Regions from separate parts of the Streptomyces sp. NPDC001903 genome, predicted to be linked through region 2. Evidence: riboswitches for the same ligand, from Rfam matches in the RefSeq annotation. Region 2 holds a riboswitch; each other region holds the start of a gene.

Region 1 (7,252 bases), on a different contig from region 2:
TCATCGCCATGCCGACCCTGAAGATGCCCGCGGTCACCGATTTCGCCGCCCGCGGGGACGGTCCGGTGTTCGCCGGATCGATGTTCCCGTTCGTCTTCATCACCATCGCCTGCGGAGCCCTGTCCGGGTTCCACGCGCTGGTCTCCTCCGGGACCACGCCGAAGATGATCCAGAAGGAGACCCAGGTCCGGGTCATCGGCTACGGCGCGATGCTGACCGAGTCCTTCGTCGCCGTCATGGCGATCATCGCGGCCTGCATCATCGAGCCCGGCCTGTTCTTCGCGGTCAACTCCCCCGCCGGAGTCGTCGGCACCACGGTCGAGACCGCCTCGCAGGCCGTGACGAACTTCGGCTTCGCCATCTCGCCCGAGTTCCTCGCGCAGGCCGCGAAGGACGTGGAGGAGGCGAGCCTGCTGTCCCGTACGGGCGGCGCGCCGACCTTCGCACTCGGGATGTCGGAGATCTTCTCGTCCGTGCTCGGCGGCTCCGGGATGAAGGCGTTCTGGTACCACTTCGCGATCATGTTCGAGGCCCTGTTCATCCTGACCACCCTCGACGCGGGCACCCGGGTCGGCCGGTTCATGCTCCAGGACACCCTCGGCAACGTGCACAAGTCCTTCAAGGACGTCAGCTGGAAGCCGGGCGTGTGGCTGGCGAGCGCGGTGGTCGTGGGCGGCTGGGGCTACTTCCTGTGGGTCGGCATCAAGGACCCGCTGGGCGGCATCAACCAGCTGTTCCCGCTGTTCGGGATCGCGAACCAGCTGCTCGCGGCGGTGGCGCTGGCCGTCTGCACCACACTGCTGGTCAAGTCCGGGCGGCTGAAGTGGGCCTGGGTGACCGGCGTCCCGCTGGCCTGGGACGTGGCCGTCACGCTGACCGCGAGCTACCAGAAGGTGTTCTCCGACGACGTGAAGGTCGGCTTCTTCGCCCAGCGCGACAAGTACCAGACCGGGATCGACGCCGGGAAGGTCCTGCCGCCCGCCAAGAACATGGGCGAGATGCACACGATCGTCACGAACGCCACGGTCGACGGCGTGCTGTCGGCGCTCTTCGCGATCCTGATCCTCATCGTGCTGGTGGACGCGGCGCGGACCTGCCTGAAGGCGGCCGGCAACCCGGAGGCGGTGAGGCTGTCGGAGGTCCCGTGGACCGAGTCGAAGATCATCGCCCCGGCCGGGCTCATCGCGACGCCCGAGGAGCGGGCGGAGCTCGCCGCCGCCGGCCTGGACTCGGGCGGCGGTCGCGTGAAGGAGCCGGTGGCGTGAGCGGGGTCCGCGCGGCGCTGTCGAAGGCGCGGTTCTTCGTACGGGAGTTCTCGGGCGAGGCGGCGTACGACCGCTACGTCGCCCACGCCCGTACGCACGACCCGGACGCGCGGGTCATGACCCGCCGCGCCTTCGAGCGCGCCCGTACGGACTCCCGCGAGGCGGACCCCCGCGAGGGCTTCCGCTGCTGCTGAGCCGCGAGTGAAGGGCTCCGCCGGTCACCGACGGAGCCCTTCGCGTTGTGCGGGTCAGCGCACCCAGTCCTTGAGGGGCTCGGTATCCAGGGTGATGCCGACAGGGTCCGGGAGCCGGACTTCCCTGCCGAACGGCACCGTGCGTACGGTCTCGTAGCGGGCGCCATCCGGGTCGCTGTGGACGAGAACCTGGCATTTGAGCCGATCGACGAGCAGGTAGACGGGGATGCCGGTCTCCGCGTAGGCACGCGGCTTCTCGATCCGGTCTCGCCGCTCGGTGTCGGAGTCCCACGAGGTCACCTCAACAGCCATCAGGATCGGGCCAGGGTCCACCCAGTCGCCCTGCCCGACGAACGCGTCCTCGTGGGCCAGTACGCCGTCCGGAATGGCACGGCCCTCCCGGTACTGCTCTGCCTTGATTCCCTGCCCTGGGTGCAGCCAGAAGCCCGGGTGGTGCTGGATGCAGATCCGCGTCAACCACAGAATGATCCGCCCGTGGTCCCCGTCCGTCATTGCCTTGCTCCTCAGCACCCCGCCGATGAATTCCAGTCGCAGCCCCTCCTCCTCGCGGGCCGCTATCCGAGCGAGGTGCTCGAACACTTCGGTCGTCATGTGGGGCCGGTCGGTAGTCACGGTCATGCCTCGCTCGCCTTCCTCGACGGTGCCGTCTCCGACGATAGCGCCGGGCACCGACGGCCGTCCGGCACACTCGACCGCATGGACATCGTGATCAGGGAAGCGCTGGCGGCGGAGTACGGGACGCTCGGGGAGATCACCGCGCAGGCCTACCTCGGGGACGGGCTGCTGACGTTCGGCGAGGACGATCCGTACCTCGCGCGGCTGCGCGACGTGGCCGGGCGCGCCGCCGACGGGGTGATACTCGTCGCCGCGACGGGCGACGGCCGGCTCCTCGGCGGTGTGGCCTTCGCCGCGCCCGGGAGCCCGCTGTGCGACATCGCCGGCCCGGGCGAGGCCGAGTTCCGGATGCTGGCCGTCGCCCGGGAGGGCCGCGGTCGCGGGGCCGGGGAGGCGCTGGTGCGGGCCTGCGCGGACCGCGCCCGGGCGATCGAGGGCGTACGGCGCCTCGTGCTGTCCACCACGGACGACATGGTCGGCGCCCACCGGATCTACGAACGGCTCGGCTTCGTACGCACGCCGGAACGGGACTGGGAGCCCGTCCCCGGCCTCCCTCTGCTCACGTACGGTCTCGAACTGTAGCCACGCCGACACAACATCTAGGGGGTCGCGCATGACGCGGCCCCCACATGTATGCTCGTCCTCGCTGTCGTCGCAGGGGAATCCGGTGGGAATCCGGAACTGTCCCGCAACGGTATGAAATACACCCATTGGTGTCACCGCAAGTCCGATGACCTGCCGACAGTGCGCCCGGCTCGACCGAACCGGGTGTCGATACGTCCGGGCCTCGCGGTTGGGCCGGTGGACGCCGCTCGGTGCTGCCCCGTCATGCCCGCGCGCGCCCGCTCGAACCCGCACCGCAGGTGTCCCGGAACCGAGCGAGGGAGAGCTCCCCCCGTGACCATCGCGCCTTCCGCACCGCGCGCCGAGTCCGACCCGTCCGACACCGGAATCGAGACCGGGGGACCTGGGGCCGCGCTGCTGCGCATCCTCACCGAGCTGACGGCCGACCTCCCCGACACCGACCCGGGCCGGGTCGCCGCCGCCGCGCTCCGCGGGCGCAGCGCCGCCGCCGACGAGGCCGAACTGCGCGCCCTGGCCACGGAGGCCGCCGCCGGCCTGATCTCCGAGGACCCGGCGTACTCCCGGCTCGCCGCCCGGCTGCTGACGCTGGCCGTCGCCGAGGAAGCCGCGGGCCAGGGAGCCACCTCCTTCTCCGCCTCCGTCGCGGTCGGCCACCGCGAGGGCCTGATCGCGGACCGCACCGCCGAGTTCGTGGCGCTGCACGCGAGCCGCCTGGACGCGCTGGTCGAGCACACGCTGGCCGAGGGCGCCGACGACCGCTTCGGCTTCTTCGGTCTGCGCACCCTGCACAGCCGCTACCTGCTGCGCCACCCGATCACCCGCCAGGTGATCGAGACCCCGCAGCACTTCATGCTGCGCGTGGCGTGCGGCCTCGCCGAGAACGACAGCGTCCAGGCCGTCGAGGAAGTGGCCTCGCTCTACCGGCTGATGAGCCGCCTCGACTACCTGCCGTCCTCCCCCACGCTCTTCAACTCCGGCACCCGGCACCCGCAGATGTCCTCCTGCTACCTGCTGGACTCCCCGCTGGACGAGCTCGACTCGATCTACGACCGCTACCACCAGGTCGCGCGCCTGTCGAAGCACGCCGGCGGCATCGGCCTCTCGTACTCGCGCATCCGCGCCCGCGGTTCGCTGATCCGCGGCACGAACGGCCACTCCAACGGCATCGTGCCGTTCCTGAAGACCCTCGACGCCTCCGTCGCCGCCGTGAACCAGGGCGGCCGCCGCAAGGGCGCCGCCGCGGTCTACCTGGAGACCTGGCACGCGGACATCGAGGAGTTCCTGGAGCTCCGCGACAACACGGGCGAGGACCAGCGCCGTACGCACAACCTGAACCTGGCGCACTGGGTGCCGGACGAGTTCATGCGCCGCGTGAACGCGGACGCCGACTGGTCGCTGTTCTCCCCGGCCGACGTGCCCGAGCTGGTCGACCTGTGGGGCGACGAGTTCGACGCCGCCTACCGCAAGGCCGAGGCGGCGGGCCTCGCCCGCAAGACCATGCCCGCCCGCGACCTGTACGGCCGGATGATGCGCACCCTCGCGCAGACCGGTCAGGGCTGGATGACCTTCAAGGACGCCTCCAACCGCACGGCGAACCAGACCGCCGAGCCGGGCACCGTCGTCCACTCCTCGAACCTGTGCACCGAGATCATCGAGGTCACCAACGACGGCGAGACCGCCGTCTGCAACCTGGGCTCGGTCAACCTGGGCGCGTTCGTCCTCGCCGAGACCGGTGAGATCGACTGGGAGCGGCTGGACGAGACCGTCCGCACGGCCGTCACCTTCCTCGACCGCGTCGTGGACATCAACTTCTACCCGACCGAGCAGGCCGGCCGCTCCAACGCCCGCTGGCGTCCGGTGGGCCTGGGCGCGATGGGCCTCCAGGACGTCTTCTTCAAGCTGAAGCTGCCGTTCGACTCCCCCGAGGCGAAGGCGCTGTCCACCAAGCTCTCCGAGCGCATCATGCTGGCCGCGTACGAGGCCTCCTGCGACCTCGCCGAGCGCAGCGGCCCGCTCCCGGCCTGGGAGCAGACCCGTACCGCCCGCGGTGTCCTGCACCCGGACCACTACGAGGTCGAGCTGAACTGGCCCGAGCGCTGGGACGCCCTGCGCGCCCGCGTCGCGAAGAGCGGCATGCGCAACTCGCTGCTGCTGGCCATCGCCCCGACGGCGACGATCGCCTCGATCGCCGGTGTGTACGAGTGCATCGAGCCGCAGGTCTCCAACCTCTTCAAGCGCGAGACGCTGAGCGGTGAGTTCCTCCAGGTCAACGGCTACCTGGTGGAGGAGCTGAAGAAGCTCGGCGTGTGGGACGCCCAGACCCGCGAGGCGCTGCGCGAGTCCAGCGGCTCGGTCCAGGGCTTCGGCTGGATCCCGGCCGAGGTGCGCGAGCTGTACCGCACGGCGTGGGAGATCCCGCAGCGCGGCCTGATCGACATGGCGGCGGCCCGTACGCCGTTCCTCGACCAGTCGCAGTCGCTGAACCTGTTCCTGGAGACGCCGACCATCGGGAAGCTGTCCTCGATGTACGCGTACGCCTGGAAGCAGGGTCTGAAGACCACGTACTACCTGCGTTCGCGCCCGGCGACGAAGATCGCCCGAGCCGCGTCCGCGTCCGCCGTTCCGGCCGCCGCCACCCCGCTCCCGCAGGCCGTCGACGCCGATGCCCTGGCCTGCTCCCTTGAGAACCCCGAGTCCTGCGAGGCCTGCCAGTAATGAGCTCCACCGACAAGAAGAACCTGCTCGACCCGGGCTTCGAGCTGACTCTCCGTCCCATGCGCTACCCGGACTTCTACGAGCGCTACCGGGACGCGATCAAGAACACCTGGACCGTCGAGGAGGTCGACCTCCACTCGGACGTCGCCGACCTCGCGAAGCTGACGCCGGCCGAGCAGCACATGATCGGCCGCCTGGTCGCGTTCTTCGCGACGGGCGACTCGATCGTCTCGAACAACCTGGTGCTGACGCTCTACAAGCACATCAACTCCCCGGAGGCGCGCCTGTACCTGTCGCGCCAGCTGTTCGAGGAGGCCGTGCACGTCCAGTTCTATCTGACGCTGCTCGACACCTACCTGCCCGACCCGGACGACCGCGCGGCCGCCTTCGACGCCGTCGAGGAGATCCCCTCGATCCGCGAGAAGGCGCAGTTCTGCTTCAAGTGGATGGACTCGGTCGAGAAGATCGACCGGCTGGAGACGCAGGCCGACCGCCGCCGCTTCCTGCTGAACCTGATCTGCTTCGCGGCGTGCATCGAGGGCCTGTTCTTCTACGGCGCCTTCGCCTACGTGTACTGGTTCCGCTCGCGCGGCCTGCTGCACGGTCTCGCCACCGGCACCAACTGGGTGTTCCGCGACGAGACCATGCACATGAACTTCGCGTTCGAGGTCGTGGACACCGTCCGCAAGGAGGAGCCGGAGCTCTTCGACGACGCCCTCCAGCAGCAGGTCACCGACATGCTGAAGGAGGCCGTCGAGGCCGAGCTGCAGTTCGGCCGCGACCTGTGCGGTGACGGCCTGCCGGGCATGAACACCGAGTCGATGCGCGAGTACCTGGAGTGCGTCGCGGACCAGCGCCTGGTCCGCCTCGGCTTCCCCGCGGTGTACGGCTCGCAGAACCCGTTCTCGTTCATGGAGCTGCAGGGCGTCCAGGAGCTGACGAACTTCTTCGAGCGCCGCCCGTCGGCCTACCAGGTCGCGGTCGAGGGCACGGTCGACCTGGACGAGGACTTCTAAGTCCCCTCCGGCCGCCGTCGGTACGGCTTGATAGCGTCCCCGCCCATGGGGAGCAACACCCGGTCATCCGGGTTCTCGGGCGGGGGCGCTTCGCCGTGTCCGGGGCCGGCGGCATGACCGCCGGCGGGTGGGCGGGACGCGCCCGGCTGCGGCCGGGAGGCCTGCTGTACGGGGGCGCCGTCGGGTCGGCCGGTGTGCACGCGCACCACTCCGTGCAGGTCATCGCGGCGCTGGGCGGCGACGAGCTGCTGATGGCCGGGCCGGACGGGGAACCCGTCGGGTGCCGGGCGTACGTGGTCCCGGCCGGGGTGCGACACGCGGTGCTGCGCGGGGTGCCGTGCGGGGTGGTGGTGCACTACGACCCGCTCTCCACCGCGGGGCGCCGGCTCGCGGCGCTGGCGGGGAACGCGGGGGACCTCGTACCGGCCGACGCCCTGCCCGCCGACGCCTTCGAGGCGGCGTGCGCGCTGGACGCCGTACTGCCCGGAGGGCCGCAGCCCGTCGCGGCGGCGCATCCGGGGCTGGCGCGGGTGCTGGAGTGGCTGCCCGGGCGGGAGTCGGTGCGGCTGTCGCGGGCGGCCGAGGTGGCGTGCCTGTCGGAGAGCCGCCTCGCGCACCTGTTCCGGGCGGAGCTCGGGCTGCCGTTCCGTCCGTACGTGCTGTGGCTGCGGCTGATGCGGGCCGCCGAACTCGCCTCCCAGGGGCACTCCCTGACGGACGCGGCGCACGGCGCGGGCTTCGCCGACGGGGCGCACCTCAGCCGCGTGTGGCGGCGGATGTTCGGGATCGCGCCGTCGGACTTCACCCGCACCATCCAGTGGATGTAGCAGGTTCGTTCAAG
Region 2 (7,252 bases):
GGGCCCGTGGGGGTCTACGTGGTGGTCGACGACGTGGACGCCCATCACCGGCGGGCCGCGGAGCACGGCGTGGAGATCCTCATGGAACCCACCGACCAGGACTACGGATCCCGCGACTACATGGCCAGGGACGCCGAGGGCAACATCTGGAGCTTCGGGACGTACGCGCCGCAGGTCTGAGACCCGCGGCGCGTTCCCGTTCTCCCGTTCCTCCCCTGCGCGGCGCCGCGGGCGCTACGCGCCGCCGGTGTGGACCTGGAAGGCGGCCCGGCGGACCGCTTTGGCCAGGGCCGGGTCCGGGTGCGCGGCCGCCAGGGCGACCAGGACCTGGACGGTGCGCGGGTGGCCGACCGCGCGGACCTCGTCCAGCAGCCGCGGGACGGTGGTGCGGACGGCCGAGTCGAGGTGGCGCGCCAGCAGGTCCGCCTCGCCGTGGTCGGCGATGGCGGCGGCGGTGTCCACCCAGAGCCAGGTCGTCTCCTCGGCGGTGAGCACGTCCTGCGCCTCGTCGGGATCGACCCCGTCGTGCTCGGCCAGCCAGAGCAGGGCGTAGGGCCGCAGCGCCGGGTCGCGCACGGCGGCGCGCACCTCGGGTTCGGCCGGGGCGCCGACCACGCGCAGTGCCTCGAAGGCGAGCCCGCGCAGCAGGGCGTCCTCGCCGCGGGCCGCGTGCAGCAGTTCGCTGACGGCGTGGCCGACGGGCCGGGCGGCGAGCCAGGCCTGGTATTCGGCGCGGGCCGGTCCGGGGGTGAGCCGGGCGCAGCCGTGCAGCATCGCGGCGGCGGACTGCTCGATGTTCCCGGCGGGGCTCTGCGCGGCGACGCAGATCTGTTCGAGCTTGACCCAGACGGCCCAGCTGCCGAGCGGGGTGAGGGCGGCCTGGGCGGGACCGAGGGTGACGGCGTCGACGGCGGCGAGCCCGCCGAGCGCCCAGCGCAGCAGCCGGGCGAGCGGGACGGGCGCCGTGTGGCCGTTCGCCTCGGGGGCGGCCTCCGGGCCCGCGCCCGCAGCCTCTGCGGGCGAGGCCTCCCGCGCGGGGGCGTCGTACGGGATCTCGCAGCGCTCGTCGCGCAGTTCGGTGACCCGCTGCCCGAGCAGGTCCAGCAGATCCGGAACGGTCACGGGACCGGCGGACAGCTGGAGCAGGGACAGCAGTTGGGGCATCGCCTCGACCACTTCGGCGACGACCGCCGGGGCGATGTCGGCGGGGGCCGGATGGACCAGCGACCAGGCGTCGAACAGGGCGACCCAGCCGCGCAGTACGGCGGTGTCGTCGCGGTCCCAGGCACGCAGCCGCCAGCCGGGCCGAGCCTGGCCGCCGTGCACCTCGACGAGGCCGGCGAGCCGGGCGCGGTCCCAGCCGACCCGGATCTGTCCGTGTGTCAGGTTCAGTTCACCGGCGGCGCGTTCGACGTCGGCGGCGGGCAGCGCTCCCGCCGGGGCGGGCCTGCCCCCGTCGCCGGCGCCGAGGTTGAGTTCGGCCCAGCGGGCGAGCCGTACCGCGTCGGCCAGCGAGGCCCGGGCCCGGCTCGCGAGTTCGGCCGTGGCCGGGGTGCCCGCGGGGGGCCGGGAGGCGGTACGGGCGCGTCGGTCGGTCACCGCCTTGCGGGCCGCGGCGACGGAACGCGGGGAGACGAGTCGGAGTCTGGAGTCGCGAGCCAACTGCTCATCAGGCTTTCGGGACGTCACGGAAGCAGTCTCGCCCGTCACCGGCCTAAAGCCCAAACGGAACCAGCCATTATCGCCAGTCGACGGGGGGACATACCAGGAGAATCCCCCCTCCCCGTCCCGTCCGGCACACGGCCTTCACATAAGAGGGGTGAGGAAGCGCCTCAGGGCTTCCTCGTATCCGGCCGGATCCGCGTTCCACATGGCCCCGTGCGGGGCCTCGCGGACGGTCCTCAGCGTGACCAGGTCGGGGCGGGCGGCGGCGAGCCGGCGCGAGGGCTCCCAGGGGGCGAGGGTGTCGTCCGGCCCGTGGAAGATCAGTACGGGCACGCGCAGCGCGGCGGGGTCGGCCCCGGGCGGAAGCCGGTCGGCGCGCAGTCCCGCGCGCCCCTCGGCGGCCCGTACGGCGAACGGGACCAGCGCGGCCGGGGTGCGGCGGGCCGCGACGAGCGCGCGCAGGGTGGTGTGCCAGTCGAGGACCGGCGAGTCCAGCACGAGCCCGGAGATCCGGTCGGCGAGCGCCGAGCGCTCGGCGGCGTGCAGGGCCATGGCGGCCCCGGTGGACCAGCCGTGCAGGACGACCCTGCGGGCGCCGTAGCGCACGGCGTAGCGGATGGCGGCGTCCACGTCCCGCCACTCGGATTCACCGAGGTGGCCGAGACCGTCCGGTGACGCGGGCGCCCCGAGGTCGCCGCGGTAGGCGAGGTCGAGGACCGGCATCCGCTGGCGGTGCAGGAAGGGCATGACCACCATCGGGTGCTCGCGGCCGGCGCCGAGCCCGTGCACGGTGATCACCCAGGTGTCGCGGGCGGCGGGCACGAACCAGGCGGGCAGCCCGCCGAGCTCTCCGGGGACGTCCACGTCGGCGTGGTCGAGCCCGAGGGCGGTGCGGGGGTTCCCCACGTACACCTGGGGGGTGAGGGTGACCCGGGTGCCGGGGTCGAGGCTGCCGTGGGTGACGGCGAGGAGCCGGCGTACGACGGCGTCCGGGCCGGGATCGAATCCGTCGAGGACGGGTCCGACCACGGCGTGCACCCCGGGTGCACCGAGCCCGTACGTACCCGGGCGCAGGGAGGCCAGCGAGCGGGTCAGCGTGATCCGCCCGGAGCCGCTGGAGTGGACGCTGAGCCGCGGCCCGCCGGGCAGGGGGCGGCCGGGGTCGTGGCGCAGGGCGGCGTCGGCGGCGTACCGGCCGGCGGCGACCGCGGCGGCGCCGGCCCCGACGAGAGTGGTCGCGACGGCCGCGGCCGTCGCTGTGGCGGAAGGCACGGCTCCAGTGTCGAGGCGGGAGGGCCGGCGGGCCACTGGAGCGGAATGCTCCGATTGGGGCCGGGAGGGGGCGGGAAGGGATGACCGGGCGGTCCGGCGGGTCTGCCGGTTCCAAGTGATCTGCATCTCCCCCCGAACCCCTCCGGGGCGGCCCCGGGGCCCTTCGGCCCCTTCCCGAGCCGCCGGGTTACCGGGCGTTGACGTGCATCAATCGCCGTATCAGCCACAAAATGGGGATGAAGGTCCCGATGGCACGACGGGCCAGTACACCGCTCCGCCGGAGTCAGTTCACCTTCCGTTCATCCAGGTTGCCTACGGTCGCCGAGCCACTGACGTCAAACAGAAGCCTGGGTAAATGGAGCACATAACGCTTCTCCTCGGGATCGTGATCATCACCGCTCTCGTGTTCGACTTCACGAACGGTTTCCACGACACGGCCAACGCGATGGCCACCACCATCTCGACCGGCGCCCTCAAGCCCAAGACGGCGGTGGCCATGTCCGCCGTGCTCAACCTCGTCGGCGCGTTCATGTCCGTGGAGGTCGCCAAGACGATCTCCAAGGGCCTGGTCAACGAAGAGGGCATCCAGCCAGAAGTGATCTTCGCGGCCCTGGTCGGCGCGATCCTCTGGAACCTCGTCACCTGGCTGGTCGGCCTCCCCTCCAGCTCCTCGCACGCCCTGATGGGCGGCCTGGTCGGCGCGGCCGTCGCCTCTGCCGGCCTCGGCGCCGTCAACGGCGGCACGCTCGTCACCAAGGTGCTGCTCCCCGCGGTCGCCGCGCCGATCGTGGCCGGTGCGGCCGCGATGCTGGCTGCCAAGATCACGTACAAGCTGGGCGGGAACGTCGGCAAGAAGACGTCCGCCAAGGGCTACAAGGCCGGTCAGATCGCCTCGGCCGGTCTCGTCTCCCTCGCGCACGGCACCAACGACGCGCAGAAGACGATGGGCATCATCACCCTGGCGCTGGTCGCCGGCGGCGCGCTCGCGCCCGGCTCCAACCCGCCGGTCTGGGTCATCGTCTCCGCCGGCATGGCGATCGCGATGGGCACCTACCTGGGTGGCTGGCGCATCATCCGCACCATGGGCAGCGGCCTGACCGACCTCCAGCCGCAGCAGGGCTTCGCCGCCCAGACCTCGGCCGCGAGCGTCATCCTGGCCTCCTCCACCCTCGGCTTCTCCCTCTCCACCACCCACGCGTGCTCCGGCGCCGTCATGGGTGCGGGTCTGGGCCGCAAGGGCGGCGTGGTCCGCTGGTCCACCGCCACCCGCATGTTCATCGCCTGGGGCCTGACCCTGCCGGCCGCCGCCGTGGTCGCCTCCGGCGCCGAGCTGGTCATGCGCACCGGTGACGTCGGCGTCGCCGCCGTCGCGCTCTTCCTCGTCGCCTCCTGCGTCGCCATCTGGGTCATCTCGCGCCGCCAGGTCGTCGACCACAGCAACGTCAACGAGGTGCAGCAGGCCGCCGCCGAGGAGCCGGGTGTCGTCACCACGGCCATGGCCGCCGTCACCGTCCCGCCGACGGTGGCCGCCGAGGCCGCGGCCGGTACGACCGCCGCGGTCACGGACGAGGCCCTGAAGGCCACCATCCCGGCGGCCGCCCCGACCACGCCGGCGGCCCCCGCCGCCGCGGTCTGACCCCGAGAACGACAGAGGAATCCGCAGTATGAAGATCGACTGGGCAGCACTCGGCTCCGTCTTCGGGGTCAGCCTCTCCGCCACCGTCGCCCTCGTGGCCCTGTTCACGCTGGGCCTGGTGGGCCTCTCCAAGCACGAGGCCGCCACCGAGCAGGGCGGCGCCGCCACCCTCGCCCGCAGCGGTGCCTACGCCTGCTTCGCGCTCGTCGCGGGGGCCGTCGCGTACGGGATCTACCTGATCGTCACCTGATCCGGGTCGGCGCGATCCGATCGATTCGGGCACGGTGTACGAAAGCTCCCCCCGGGGTTTCCCGGGGGGAGCTTTCGTACGCCTGTGACGTGTGCCGTCCGCCCGCCCCGCCGCAGGTCAACGGCGAGTTGACGGGCCTTCGCGGTGCGTGGTGGACTGCCCGAGCCAATACGGCGGCATGGAGAGGAAGTCCGGTGCGAATCCGGCGCGGTCCCGCCACTGTCACCGGGGAGCACGCGGCTCGTGCGCCCCGGGAGCCAGGAACTCCCACCGCCGGACACGTCGAACCAGGGCGCGGACCCTGAGTGAGGACATACCTGCACCATGCGTGCCGATCGCGTCTTCGCGTACGGCGCCGCGGCGGGCCTGATAGGCGACCGGATCCTCGGTGATCCGCGCCGCGGGCACCCCGTGGCCGCCTTCGGACGAGCCGCCGCCGCCGTCGAGCGCGCCCTGTGGCGCGACGACCGCGGCCGGGGCGTCGTACACACCCTCCTGTGCGCCGGGGGCGCGGCCGCCGTCGGCGCGCTGGGCGCTCGCGCCGTGCGCTCCCGGCCCGCGGCCGCCCGTATCGCCCTGACCGCGGCGGCCACCTGGGCCGTCGTCGGCGGCACCTCGCTGGGCCGGGAGGCCCGCGCCATCGGCGGCGCGCTCGCCGCCGGGGACGCCGAGGTGGCCCGTGAGCGGCTGCCGCACCTGTGCGGGCGCGATCCGCAGGCCCTGGACGAGCAGCAGATGGCCCGCGCCGTCGTGGAGTCGGTCGCCGAGAACACCTCCGACGCGGTGGTCGGGGCCCTGGTGTGGGGCGCCGCCGCCGGTGTCCCGGGGCTGCTCGCCTTCCGCGCCGTGAACACCCTCGACGCGATGGTCGGCCACAAGTCCCCGCGCTACCTGCGCTACGGCTGGGCCTCCGCCCGGCTCGACGACCTCGCGGGCTGGCCGGGCGCCCGGCTGACCGCGCTGGCCGCCGCAGCGGCCGGGCCCGACCGGCGGGGGGCCGTACGGGCCTGGCGCGCGGACGCGGCCAAGCACCCGAGCCCGAACGCCGGGCCCGTGGAGGCCTCCTTCGCGGGGGCGCTCGGCGTACGGCTGGGCGGGACCCTGGCGTACGGGGGCCGGGTCGAGCACCGGGCCGTGCTGAACGGCGAGGAGGGGCGGCCGGTCGAGGTCGCGGACATCGAACGCGCGGTGCGGCTGTCACGTCAGGTGACGTGGCTGGCGCTGGGGGCGTGTGTGGCACTGCGCTGTGCGGTGTCGTACGGCATACGGAAGGGACGCGCATGAGCGGCGGCAGGCTCGGCGGAGGACTCCTCGTCGCGGGCACCACGTCGGACGCGGGCAAGAGCGTGGTCACGGCGGGCATCTGCCGCTGGCTGGCCCGGCAGGGCGTGAAGGTGGCGCCCTTCAAGGCGCAGAACATGTCGCTGAACTCGTTCGTGACGCGAGAGGGCGCCGAGATCGGGCGCGCGCAGGCGATGCAGGCGCAGGCGGCGCGCGTGGAGCCGACGGCGCTGATGAACCCGGTGCTGCTCAAGCCCGGCAGCGACCAGAGCAGCCAGGTGGTGCTGCTGGGCAAGCCGGTGGGCGAGATGAGTGCGCGCGGGTTCTTCGGGGGGTCCGGGCCCGCGGCGCAGCCGCAGTCAGGCGCCGTGTCCCCCGGGAAGGCGCTGCACGGTGGGCGGCAGGAGCAGTTGCTCGGCGTCGTCACGGACTGCCTGGAGCAGCTGCGGGGCACGTATGACGCCGTGATCTGCGAGGGGGCGGGCAGTCCGGCCGAGATCAACCTGCGCCGGACGGACATCGTGAACATGGGCATCGCGCGGGCCGCGCGGTTCCCGGTGGTCGTGGTCGGGGACATCGACCGGGGCGGGGTCTTCGCCTCGTTCTTCGGGACGACGGCGCTGCTGTCACCGGAGGACCAGTCGCTGATCGCCGGATACATGGTCAACAAGTTCCGCGGCGACGTGTCCCTGCTGGAGCCCGGCATGGAGATGCTGCGCGACCTGACCGGGCGCGCGACGTTCGGCGTCCTCCCCTTCCGGCACGGGCTGGGCATCGACGAGGAGGACGGGCTCCGGGTCTCCCTGCGGGGGGCGGTGCGCGAGTCGGTGGTGGCTCCGCCGGTCGGCGAGGACGTGCTGCGGGTCGCGGTGTGCGCGGTACCGCTGATGTCGAACTTCACGGACGTGGACGCGCTGGCGGCGGAGCCGGGCGTGGTGGTGCGGTTCGTGGACCGGGCCGAGGAACTGGCCGACGCGGACCTGGTCGTGGTGCCGGGCACGCGCGGCACCGTGAAGGCGCTGGAGTGGCTGCGCGAGCGCGGCCTCGCGGACGCGCTGCTGCGCCGGGCCGCGGAGGGCCGGCCCGTGCTGGGCATCTGCGGCGGCTTCCAGGTGCTCGGCGAGCACATCGAGGACGAGGTCGAGTCG
Region 3 (7,252 bases), on a different contig from region 2:
AACGCCCTCGGGTAGTCGATGTCGAAGAAGTTCTGGGTGACGAGGACGTGGTTGTGCACCTCGCCCTCCACCTCGATCTCCTTCTGGTACGAGAACAGGTCGTTGGTGATGCACCCGACGTCCGCCGCCGCGCTCTCCAGCGAGCGCATCACCCCGTCCCGGTAGACCTCGGGCGGCACCCCGTCGCCCTCATGGCCGAGTTTGGCGAGGAACATCGTCATGTACGAGCCGAAGGTGAAGCGGCGCATCTCGGCGTAGTCGACCGGGTCCGGGATCCGGTTCACGACGGAGTTGCCGATCTCCCACACCCAGCTGTCCAGCATCCCTGTCACGTGCCCGCGGAACGCGGCGCGCATCGCGGGGTCCATCCCGTCGACGGTCCGCGCCCACAGGTCCTTCAGGCTCCGCTCCATCGCGGTGACCGGCTCCGGGGCCTCGGCCGGATCGACCGGGATCATGGAGATCAGCCGGTCGGTCGCCGCCCGCGCGGCTCCCGGGGACTTCGAGCCGGCGAACACCCTGGGGTAGTAGTCGTCCGCGTACGTGCCCCAGGTCAGCCACTGCGAGCTCAGGCACAGGGCCTCCGCCGTCGCGTCGGGGTCGATGCCCGCCGCGCACAGGGCGAAGTCCATGCCGACCAGCTTGTCCTCGTCCCAGATGTCGGAGCCGGGGTCGCCGGGCTGCGGCTCCAGCAGGCCCATCTCCCGGGACCAGCGCACGACGTCGCGGCGGGCCAGGTCCAGGTGCGGGCTGAGGGTGAGCGGGAAGGGCAGGGAGAAGTCGGGCAGCAGCGAGGGGCCCACCTTGCGGAACGGCACGTGCGTGAAGCTGCGCCGGCGCAGCTCCATGGCCCGGGGGACGAGGAGCGAGCGCAGGTCGAGGGCGGCGGTGCCCGGTCCGGTGGGCAGGAAGGGCAGCGTGAGCGGGGCGGCCGCCGCGCCGCCCCCGGCCTCCTGGTTCATGTAGCGGCTGGAGACCATGTGCCATTCGTGGCCGCCGGACTGCCAGTCCTGCAGGCCCTTCGCGTAGGCGAGTACGGACGCCATCTCGACGGGGTCGAGGCCGTGCCGGGCGGCGAGCGCGGGGACCTCGGCGAGGGCCGTGTACTCGAACTGCTGGAGCCGCGAGGTCAGCAGGTCGTTCGACAGGTCGGCGGCCTCCTGGGTGGTGCAGTCCAGGAAGGTCTCCAGGACCAGGACGGCGTTGGAGAGTTCGCCCTCCTGCTCCACCTCGCGCTGGTAGCTGAAGATGTCGTTGCGGATGTGCACCGCGTCGGAGAAGGCGTCGCGGAGCACTTCGAGCGGGCGCGCGTGCGCGACGCGCGCCGGCACCTCGGCGCAGACGTACTCGACCAGCCCGGCGGACCAGGGGGCGCCGCCGACCTTGCGGCGCATCTCGATGTATTCGAGCGGGTTGGCCACCCGGCCGATGTTGATGTTGTGGAGCTCCCACATCGACTCGTCGAGGAGGTTCCGCGTGGACTCGGAGAACCGTTCCCTCCAGTCCATGGACATCGCGGGCACGGTCCGCGACCACAGGTCCTTCAGGCCCGCCTCGACCGGGTTCGTCGGTTCGGGGAACCCGTCGGCGAGGTCCATCGGCATGAAGGCGGCCAGCCCGTCGAGGTACTTCTTGGCGCCCTCGCGGTCCTGGGTGCGCTTGTAGACCTCCAGGAAGTGATCGTCGAAGAAGAAGACCCACACGTACCAGTCGGTGACCAGATCGAGCGCGTCGGCGCCGCAGTCGGGGTGGGTGTAGGAGCACAGCAGCGCGTAGTCGTGCGAGTCGAGGTCCCGCTCGTCCCAGACGCCGGACCCCTCCAGCATCCCGAAGCCGCGGGCCCACCGCTTGGTGTGCGCTCGCGCGGTCTCCAGGTGGGGATTGAGGCGCGCCGGATACGGCACGTAGAAATCCGGCAGTTGAAACGGCTGTGTCACGGCGGGCTGGACCTTTCGTCCGGGGCGCGGGGGCCCTTGCCTGCGGCCCCCCGCACGAGATCAGCAGGGCCCTACCCCTTTCGCCGCCGGGACAAGGAGGAGTTCACCGCTTCAGGTGACGCGCGAGCCGTTTTGGGCCGCAGGTGCCTCGTGGGGGATACGCGCACGGCAAAAGCCGTCCTCCTCGCCCACGGCGGGGGCGAGGAGGACGGCTCGGCAGGTGCGGGCGCCGCGGAGCGGACTACTCCGAATCGGCCTCGAGGTTGCCTTCCGTGTCCAGGTAGACCTGGCGCAGGGATTCGAGGATCCGGGGGTCCGGCTTCTCCCACATGCCGCGGGACTCGGCCTCCAGGAGGCGTTCCGCGATGCCGTGCAGGGCCCAGGGGTTGGCCTCCTCCAGGAAGGCGCGGTTGGTCGGGTCCAGGACGTACGTCTCCGTCAGCTTGTCGTACATCCAGTCCGCCACCACGCCCGTCGTGGCGTCGTAGCCGAAGAGGTAGTCCACCGTCGCGGCCAGCTCGAAGGCGCCCTTGTAGCCGTGGCGGCGCATCGCCTCGATCCACTTCGGGTTCACCACGCGGGCGCGGAAGACGCGGGACGTCTCCTCCACCAGCGTGCGGGTCTTGACCGTCTCCGGGCGGGTCGAGTCGCCGATGTACGCCTCCGGGGCCGTGCCCCGCAGCGCGCGGACCGTGGCCACCATGCCGCCGTGGTACTGGAAGTAGTCGTCCGAGTCGGCGATGTCGTGCTCGCGGGTGTCCGTGTTCTTCGCGGCCACCGTGATCCGCTTGTACGCCGTCTCCATCTCCTCGCGCGCCGCCCGGCCCTCCAGGCCGCGGCCGTACGCGTAGCCGCCCCAGACCGTGTAGACCTCCGCGAGGTCGGCGTCCGTACGCCAGTCGCGGGAGTCGATCAGCTGGAGGATGCCGGCGCCGTACGTGCCCGGGCGCGAGCCGAAGATACGGGTGGTCGCGCGGCGCTCGTCACCGTGGACGGCCAGGTCGGCCTGCGCGTGGGCCCGGACGAAGTTCTCCTGCGCGGGCTCGTCCAGCCCCGCCGCCAGTCGTACCGCGTCGTCCAGCAGGCCGATGACGTGCGGGAAGGCGTCGCGGAAGAAGCCCGAGATGCGCAGGGTCACGTCGATGCGGGGGCGGCCCAGCTCGTCGAGCGGGATCGGCTCCAGGCCGGTGACGCGGCGCGAGGCCTCGTCCCAGACCGGGCGGACGCCCAGCAGGGCGAGGGCCTCGGCGACGTCGTCGCCGGAGGTGCGCATCGCGCTCGTGCCCCACAGCGACAGGCCGACGGAGGCCGGCCACTCGCCGTTGTCCGTGCGGTAGCGGGTGAGGAGCGAGTCGGCCAGTGCCTGGCCCGTCTCCCACGCGAGGCGGGAGGGGACGGCCTTCGGGTCGACGGAGTAGAAGTTCCGGCCCGTGGGCAGGACGTTGACCAGGCCGCGGAGGGGGGAGCCCGAGGGACCCGCCGGGACGAAGGCGCCGTCCAGCGCGCTCACCACGTGCGCGATCTCGTCCGTCGTGCCGGCCAGGCGCGGGACGACCTCGCGGGCCGCGAAGTCCAGGACCGCCGCGACGTCCGCGGAGTGGTCCGCGGCGACCGTGGCCACCGCCTCCGGCGCCCAGTCGGCGTCCTCCATCGCCTGGACCAGCGCGCGGGCCGCCTCCTCCGCCTCGTCGGCGGTCGTCCGGGTGGCCGCGGACTCGTCCAGGCCGAGCGCCTCGCGCAGGCCGGGCAGGGCCGTCGTGCCGCCCCAGATCTGGCGGGCGCGCAGGATCGCGAGGACCAGGTTGACCCGGGCGTCGCCGGTCGGAGCGCCGCCCAGGACGTGCAGACCGTCGCGGATCTGGGCGTCCTTGACCTCGCACAGCCAGCCGTCGACGTGCAGCAGGAAGTCGTCGAATCCGTCGTCGTCCGGACGCTCCTCCAGCCCCAGGTCGTGGTGGAGCTTCGCGGCCTGGATCAGCGTCCAGATCTGTGCGCGGATCGCCGGAAGCTTCGCCGGGTCCATCGCGGAGATCTGCGCGTACTCGTCCAGGTGCTGCTCCAGGCGTGCGATGTCGCCGTACGACTCCGCGCGCGCCATCGGGGGCACCAGGTGGTCGACCAGCGTCGCGTGCACGCGGCGCTTGGCCTGGGTGCCCTCGCCCGGGTCGTTGACCAGGAACGGGTAGATCAGCGGCAGGTCGCCGAGCGCCGCGTCGGGCGCGCAGGCCGCCGACAGGCCGGCGTTCTTGCCCGGCAGCCACTCCAGGTTGCCGTGCTTGCCCAGGTGGATCATCGCGTCGGCGCCGAAGCCGCCGTCCTGCGCGCTCGCCTGGATCCAGCGGTACGCGGCCAGGTAGTGGTGCGAGGGCGGCAGGTCCGGGTCGTGGTAGATCGCGATCGGGTTCTCGCCGAAGCCGCGCGGCGGCTGGATCAGGATGAGCAGGTTCCCGCGGCGCAGCGCCGCGAGGACGATGTCGCCCTCCGGGTTGGCCGAGCGGTCCACGAACATGTTGCCCGGGGCCTCGCCCCAGTGCTCCTCGACGCTGCCCCGCAGCTCGGCGGGGAGCTCGGCGAACCACCGCTTGTAGTCGGCCGCGGGGATCCGGACCGGGTTGCGGGCCAGCTGCTCCTCGGTCAGCCAGTCCTGGTCGTGGCCGCCGGCCTCGATCAGGGCGCGGATCAGCTCGTCGCCGTCGCCCGAGACCAGGCCCGGGATCTCCTCGACGGGGCCGAAGTCGTAACCGCCCGCGATGAGCGTGCGCAGCAGCTCCACGGCGCTGGCCGGGGTGTCGAGGCCGACCGCGTTGCCGATGCGGGAGTGCTTGGTCGGGTACGCGGACAGGACGAGCGCGATCTTCTTGTCGCGGCGCTCGATGTGCCGCAGCCGGGCGTGCCGCACGGCGATGCCGGCGACGCGGGCGGCGCGCTCGGGATCGGCCACGTACGAGGGCAGTCCGTCCTCGTCGAGCTCCTTGAAGGAGAACGGGACCGTGATCAGGCGGCCGTCGAACTCGGGCACGGCGACCTGCGTCGCGGCGTCGAGCGGGGACAGGCCCTCGTCGTTCTCCTCCCAGGCGCTGCGCGAGCCGGTCAGGCACAGGGCCTGCAGGATCGGCACGCCGAGGGCGGCGAGCGCGCCCGCGTCCCAGGACTCGTCGTCCCCGCCGGCCGAGGCGGTGGCGGGCTTGGTGCCGCCGGCCGCGAGCACCGTGGTGACGATCGCGTCCGCCGACTCCAGTTCGGCGATCAGCTCCGGCTCCGGGCTGCGCAGGGAGGACACGTACAGCGGTACGGGCGTCCCGCCGGTCTCCACGATGGCGTCGCACAGCGCGTGCACGAAGGCGGTGTTGCCGCTCATCTGGTGGGCGCGGTAGTACAGCACGGCGATGCGCGGGCCGTACGGGCGCACCGGGGTGCGCTCCAGCGGGCCCCAGGTGGGCGCCGCGGCGGGCGGCTCGAAGCCGTGGCCGGTGAGCAGCACGGTGTCGGACAGGAAGCGGGCCAGCTGGTCGAGGTTGGCGGGGCCGCCGTGGGCGAGGTAGCCGTGCGCCTCGGCGGCGATGCCGATCGGGACCGTCGAGGCCTCCATCAGCTGGGCGTCCGGGGCCTGTTCGCCGGTGAGGACGACCACCGGGCGGGTCTGGGTCGGCGCCAGGAGCAGGTCGAGCCCGTCCTGCCAGGCGCGCAGCCCGCCGAGGAGGCGTACGACGACCAGGTCGACGCCGTCGAGCAGGGCGGGGAGGTCTTCGAGGGGAAGGCGGGAGGGGTTCGCGAACCGGTACGGCACGGGGCCGTCCGCGGCGCGGGCGCTGAGCAGATCGGTGTCGGACGTCGACAGCAGCAGGATCATGCGGCGGCATGCCTTCCTCGGGGTTTCCGCGCCCCGGGCAGTGAGGACAGCGGGAGTTCCTGACTCACCCGGCGGATCGCTCCGCGGGTTCACAGTGGCGGGACCGCGCCGGATTCGCACCGGGCTTCCTCCCAGCGGGCCACGTGGCTCCGCCGGTGGTCATCTTAGGTGGCGTTCTCCCTGGCCGGGAGTGGGGGTGTCCGACGCCCGCGGAGCGGATCGGGGCAGGTCGGGCGGAGGGTGGGGCGCGGGGGCGGGTGGTGACGGACACAGGCCGGGGTCGGGCAATCGTGGGTATGCTCGCCGCCATGCCGCCCCAGCCCCCTTCCGCCGCATCGCGGGACGAACCGGTCATACGTGACCGCGGTGACGCCTGCCCCGGTGCGCTGCGGCTGCACGCGGCGGACGACGGGCACCTGGCCCGGATCCGGATACCCGGCGGGATGCTCGACGCGGGCGCGGCCCTGCTCCTGGCCGATGCGGCGGACCGGCTCGGCGACGGGCACATCGACCTCACCTCGCGGGGCAACGCGCAGCTGCGCGGGCTCGGTGCGAGCTGCGGGGGCGAGCTGCAGGGCGTGCTCGTACGGGCCGGGCTGCTGCCCGCGCCCACCCACGAGCGGGTCCGCAACATCGTCGCCTCGCCGCTGACGGGCCTGGACCGGCGGGCGCTGCCCGACGTCGCGCCCTGGGTGGCGGAGCTGGACCGGCTGCTGTGCGCGAGCGCGCCGGCGGCCGGGCTGTCCGGGCGCTTCCTGTTCGCCCTCGACGACGGCCGCGGGGACGTCACCTCGCTCGACGCCGATGTGAACCTGGCCGCCGCCGGGGACGGGGACCGGGCCCTGCTGTGGACGGCCGACCCGGCGGACGCCCTGCTGGTGGCCGCCGCCGACGGTCCGCGGGCCGCGCTCGCGGCCGCCGGGTACTTCCTGGACGCCGTCCGCCGGGCCGGTACCCGGGCCTGGCGGGTGTCGGAGCTTCCTGCCGAACAGGCCATGCTTTCCGAGGAGTTGGCTGCACGACTCGCCGCCTCCGGTATCCCGGCCGCCGTCGTACGGGACCGCGCCGCCCCGAGCGGACCGCCCCCCGAGCCGGGTGTGGTCGAGGGCCCCGAAGGCGCCGCCGCGCTCAGCGTGTTCGCGCCGCTGGGCCGCCTCACCACCGCCCAGTGGCGCCGGCTGGCCGGGCTCACGGGCCGGCTCCGCCTGACCCCTTGGCGCGGGATCGTCGTCCCCGGCCTGCCCGCCGGAGCCGCCGCGGGCGCGCTCGCCGAGCTCGCCGCGGCCGGGCTCGTGACCGCTCCCGGCGATCCCTGGCGGTCCGTCACCGCCTGTACCGGGAAGCCGGGTTGCGCGAAATCCCGCGCGGACGTACGCGCCGACGCGCGCGCCGTCGTGGTGCAGGCGGCACCGGGCACCCGCCCGCTGCCCGTGCACTGGTCCGGCTGCGAACGCCGGTGCGGGCA

What was found. Region 2 has a riboswitch for cobalamin ahead of ACFYZS_RS29900 (cobalamin biosynthesis protein). Riboswitches for the same ligand answer to the same signal wherever they lie in the genome.
Region 1: linked by a shared signal. The riboswitch ahead of ACFYZS_RS01455 (ribonucleoside-diphosphate reductase subunit alpha) and the one ahead of ACFYZS_RS29900 (cobalamin biosynthesis protein) in region 2 are both predicted to bind cobalamin.
Region 3: linked by a shared signal. The riboswitch ahead of cobN (cobaltochelatase subunit CobN) and the one ahead of ACFYZS_RS29900 (cobalamin biosynthesis protein) in region 2 are both predicted to bind cobalamin.

What each region holds. Positions count from the first base shown of each region.
Region 1 covers NZ_JBIASZ010000001.1:314,296-321,547, reverse strand. The annotation lists gene ACFYZS_RS01475 (carbon starvation CstA family protein) at 1-1,265, shown strand, start outside; gene ACFYZS_RS01470 (CstA-like transporter-associated (seleno)protein) at 1,262-1,459, shown strand; gene ACFYZS_RS01465 (Uma2 family endonuclease) at 1,514-2,098, opposite strand; gene ACFYZS_RS01460 (GNAT family N-acetyltransferase) at 2,177-2,677, shown strand; cobalamin riboswitch at 2,712-2,853, shown strand; gene ACFYZS_RS01455 (ribonucleoside-diphosphate reductase subunit alpha) at 2,993-5,395, shown strand; gene ACFYZS_RS01450 (ribonucleotide-diphosphate reductase subunit beta) at 5,395-6,411, shown strand; gene ACFYZS_RS01445 (helix-turn-helix domain-containing protein) at 6,525-7,238, shown strand.
Region 2 covers NZ_JBIASZ010000016.1:55,204-62,455, forward strand. The annotation lists gene ACFYZS_RS29875 (VOC family protein) at 1-180, shown strand, start outside; gene ACFYZS_RS29880 (hypothetical protein) at 235-1,689, opposite strand; gene ACFYZS_RS29885 (alpha/beta hydrolase family protein) at 1,807-2,937, opposite strand; gene ACFYZS_RS29890 (anion permease) at 3,293-4,573, shown strand; gene ACFYZS_RS29895 (hypothetical protein) at 4,602-4,823, shown strand; cobalamin riboswitch at 4,959-5,110, shown strand; gene ACFYZS_RS29900 (cobalamin biosynthesis protein) at 5,148-6,107, shown strand; gene ACFYZS_RS29905 (cobyric acid synthase) at 6,104-7,252, shown strand, end outside.
Region 3 covers NZ_JBIASZ010000030.1:29,724-36,975, reverse strand. The annotation lists gene ACFYZS_RS38515 (germacradienol/geosmin synthase) at 1-1,937, opposite strand, end outside; gene cobN (cobaltochelatase subunit CobN) at 2,179-5,787, opposite strand; cobalamin riboswitch at 5,820-5,957, opposite strand; gene cobG (precorrin-3B synthase) at 6,096-7,252, shown strand, end outside.